Regions from separate parts of the Brevibacillus sp. HB1.1 genome, predicted to be linked through region 2. Evidence: predicted binding sites of a transcription regulator. Region 2 holds the regulator's gene; the other holds the start of a gene.
What was found. The regulator Rex, encoded in region 2, represses fermentation and respiration genes when NADH is low (regulators of the CRP and FNR family bind a similar motif). The targets are predictions, from matches to a motif close to TTGTGAAATATTTCACAA.

Region 1 (2,207 bases), on a different contig from region 2:
ATAAATTGTCGTGAAGGCGATAAGAGAGAACCATACCGCTCCTGTACTAATGCTTGGCGAAACCGAATCTTCAACACGCAGTAGCCCGAATACCGTCCAGGGCTGACGACCTACCTCCGTCATGATCCACCCAGCTGAGTTTGCGATGAATGGTAGTGAAATACCCGCAATCATCAACTGCATGAACCGCTTGTTTGGCTGTTCCAGCTTTTTGCGGAAAGTGAGGTATGCCCCGTATAAAGCCAGCAAAATCATTGCACTACCGCCCGCTACCATGATGCGGAAGCTCCAGAAAGTCGTCCGAACTGGTGGAATGTAGTTTCCTGGACCGTAGGTTTTCTCATACTCTGCCTGCAATTCCAACATGCCCGGTACAGAACCTGAAAGTGAGTTGTACGTCAGGACGCTAAGCAAGTAAGGAATTTTTATTTCAAAACCGTTTTCTTGTTTTTCTGGATCAATCGTTGCAAAAACCGTCCAAGGAGCTGGGTCTGAGCTTGTTTCCCACAGCCCTTCACTCGCTGCCATTTTCATCGGTTGGGTAGCAACCAAATACTGTGCCTGACCATGACCGAATTGAGCAATAGCAAGTGAGGAGATCAATGCTACCACGATCGAAATTTTGAAAGATTGCACAAAGAATGTAACGTCTTGTTTTTTCAACAGCTTCCAAGCACTGATACCTGCTACCAAGAAGGCACCTGTCGCAAATGCCGCAAAAATGGTATGCGGGAATTCATATAGTAATTGTCCATTGGTAAGGAGCGCGAAGAAATCGACCATCTCTGCACGTCCGTTATTGATAGCGAAGCCGACTGGCTGCTGCATGAACGAGTTGGCTGCCAGAATCCACAGAGCCGAAAGAATCGTTCCGATGGATACGAGCCAAATACATGCGAGATGCACACCTTTGGACAAACGATCCCAACCAAACACCCATAGTCCAATAAAAGTCGATTCGAGGAAGAATGCTAAGAGGGCCTCAATCGCTAGCGGTGTCCCAAATACATCACCGACGAATCGTGAGAAATCAGACCAGTTCATCCCAAATTGGAACTCCTGCATAATCCCTGTCACGATCCCGACAGCAAAATTTATGAGCAAAAAGGTTCCCCAAAACTTGGCCATTTTTTTGTACAAGTCATTCTTTTTTACCACATACATCGTTTCCATAATGGCTACTAATAATGACAGCCCGATGGAAATCGGCACAAAAACAAAGTGAAAGATAGTTGTTATCGCAAATTGAAGTCGTCCCAAATCCACTATATCCATGTACAAGATCCCTTTCTATTCGCGCTTTGGCCTTTATGTACCGGAATTATACCAGTGGGGAAACCAGCATTTATGGCGACTTTGTGAAAAAAATCACAAATATATGTGAAAAAATTCACAATTGATTCTCTCTCTTGTAACCCCCTTTTCGCATTCATCTTCGTGAGAGAGTTCTTTGTTTTGTTTTACCCTGTATATTTCCGGTCATGTATAATTGTAGCAGGACTTTTGACCCTAGAGGGTGTCCGATTCGTTACATGATTTTTAACAGTCTGTGACTGTTTCGGATTTTCCCTTGATTTGAGCTAGACTTATGCGCCTCTACTTATTTCATTTAATGTGTAATTTATTCATTTTCTTTTAAAATATCTCAGCAGTTATCGTACGTAGAAAAAATGGACCCTTTTACGGGCCCATCTTTCCCCTATTCAGTTAACAAAGCACCAAGAGAAATTGTGCTAACAACCGCTTATTTTTGGGCGGATTTCGTTGACAAGGATTCGATTATGTTGCCGATGGTCGCAGCATCAAAGCCCTTCTCTGCCATCTGGTACAACTCGTACGTGAATCCTTCATGCTCCCAAATCACGATTCCGTTGGCGAAAAACACCTTTTTCCCGGCAATGGTTTCGATCTTGACACCCTCTGTCGTGCTGATGCCATTTTCGCCACCGTTTGAAATCATCAAGGAAATAAACTCCTTCTCTTTTTCATACTGAATTTCTACCATACCCTCGCCATGAACGACCGTGTTTTTATAGGAATAATGCTCTGACAACCATGTCGGTGAGGGAAAGTCCATTTTGCTGGCTTCACGTGCTTCTTCCAATGTCATCTGTGGGGGGGCCTTACGTTCTGTCGGTATCTCGATTCCTTGGGTATTGGACTGGGCAGCAGGCAGCTCTTTATCGTATTGGGTAATTTCCATGTTC
Region 2 (2,207 bases):
CTTACGTTGTATTTTGCCAAAATGTCGATTTCTTCATCCGTTAGGTGAACAGCATGCGCGACGAGTGTTGGACGATTGAACATTCCCAGCTTTTCCAAATGCGCAACTGGACGAAGCCCGTAGTCCTTCTCGTTTTGACCGACTTCCCAAGCAGTTTCAGACATATGGATATGAAGCGGCAAGGAAAGCTCATCGGCTTTTTCGATAATTTGGGTAATAAATTCTGGCGAGCACGTGTACGGCGCATGCGGTGCCATCATGACGGTAATACGCCCGTCTGCCTGATTATGCCATTCTTTTGCAAAAAGAGTTGCGTCTTTCAGCTTTGTTTGACGTTCTTCTTCGGAGCACAGACCAATCATCCCTCTGCAAAGGCGAGCGCGCATTCCAGCAGTATCGACTTCCTTCGCCACGACATCCATATGATCATACATATCCACAAACGTAGTGGTACCGGTACGAATCATCTCGATTAGCGACAGCTGGGTTCCCCATTTTACTGTGTCTCCCGTGAATTGCGCCTCCAATGGCCACATTTTGTCTTCAAGCCATTGTTGCAGCGGCAAATCATCTGCATAACCGCGTAGGAGGGACATACCAGCATGTCCATGCGTGTTGATTAAGCCAGGCAGTATGTAATCACCTTTTTGATCGATGACTTCATCGTATCCCGCTTCCGACAGGTCCTCAGGAGTTGGGCCCACATACGTAATCTTGTTGCCTTCGAATGCTACGGCACCATCGTAAATGACTTCATTCGTATCGTTAACGGTAATGACTGTTGCGTGAATGAGGATCGTCTTTTTCATAGTATACACTCCATTCTTACGTCAAATAGTAGGCCAAGCTTTGCAGGTTGGACGTCACATCCGCATAGTGAATGCGAACATCTTTTCCTGCGCGAATCGTCGTAGGGGCAAAATTCAAGATCCCCCTGATACCCGCTTGAGTCAACTGATCACATACGGATTGCGCTGCAGGTGCCGGTACCGTAATAATCGCCAGCTTGATTTGCTTGTCGACGACTGTTTCTTCCAGCTCTGATAAAGGCTGAATGGGTATACCTGCGACTTTTTTGCCCTGCTTCTCTGGATTATTGTCAAAGATGGCCGCAATCCGCATGTTATCTTTCAAATAAGCGTTGTAGTTACTAATGGCATGGCCCAAATGCCCAGCTCCGACCAAAGCGACACGGATTTCATCCGTTAGCTTCAGAATTTCACGGATTTTTTCCACCAGATAATCGACATCATAGCCGATTCCCTTTTTTCCAAAATCACCAAAAGCTGCAAGATCCTTTCTGATTTGGGCAGGATTCACATCAAGATTCTTGCCCATCTGTTGGGAGGAAACGGTGGTCACCTCAACTTGCTGCAAATAGCTAAGGTAACGCAGATAAATCGGCAAACGACGGACGACCGCTTCTGAAATCTTTTCGTGTTTTGCCACGTTCGGTCTTCCCCCCTAATTCTTTTGCTTCAAAATCCGATATTCTTTTCCATTCGATAAAATGGTAATGGAACCGTCGTCGCTGGTAACGTATGTCTCGGCCCATGACTCACCCAAGCGCTCCATGACTTCCGTCTGACCGTCTTTCATTTGATCCCGTGATCGGCCTGTCTGAATAATGGCGACCTGTGGATCGACTTGCGTCAGAAACGGTTGCGAAGAGCCTTGATTGCTCCCCTGACCTGCTACCTTTAGCACTTCCGCCTTCAGTCTGTCATTCTTCCGTTCCAACAGTCGCTCTTCTGCTTTTTCATTCACGGCGCTCATAAATAAAAATCGCAATTGACCGTGCGTCAATCGAAAAACGAGAGAATTGTTCTGAGGCGATAAAAATAACGGTTCATCCGGGAGCAAAACTTCCATGGAGATTTCTTGGTCAAGAGTGAGTACTTGTCCTTGCTCTGCTTCCATCTGTTTTTGGTTGGAGCGAAGCAGCGCGACATGGCGAAGCGATGATGCGATCAGCTTGGGCAAAATGACGGCATCTACAAGCACTTGCTGGCTCAATGAAGCGTAGCCTCCCATATGCTCAGGCTGGTCGTTCGTCAACAGGACATAGTCGAGCCGTGTGATCTTGAGCTCTGCCAAGCGTGCCGAGAGAACGGGCCAATCATCTGCCGTACCCGTATCAATCAGCATCGTTTTGCCGCCTGGCATTCTCAAAAGTGTACTCTCACCATGCGGAAGTGCCAAGTAGG

Region 1: a site for Rex is predicted at 1,379-1,396, ahead of HPY27_RS16590 (cytochrome ubiquinol oxidase subunit I). Genes of this name have one in related genera too.

What each region holds. Positions count from the first base shown of each region.
Region 1 covers NZ_JABMIV010000006.1:20,972-23,178, forward strand. Annotated here, with positions in the region: gene HPY27_RS16590 (cytochrome ubiquinol oxidase subunit I) at 1-1,275, opposite strand, end outside; gene HPY27_RS16595 (hypothetical protein) at 1,745-2,207, opposite strand, start outside.
Region 2 covers NZ_JABMIV010000002.1:613,223-615,429, forward strand. Annotated here, with positions in the region: gene HPY27_RS07700 (amidohydrolase) at 1-809, opposite strand, end outside; gene HPY27_RS07705 (redox-sensing transcriptional repressor Rex) at 826-1,449, opposite strand; gene HPY27_RS07710 (ComEC/Rec2 family competence protein) at 1,465-2,207, opposite strand, start outside.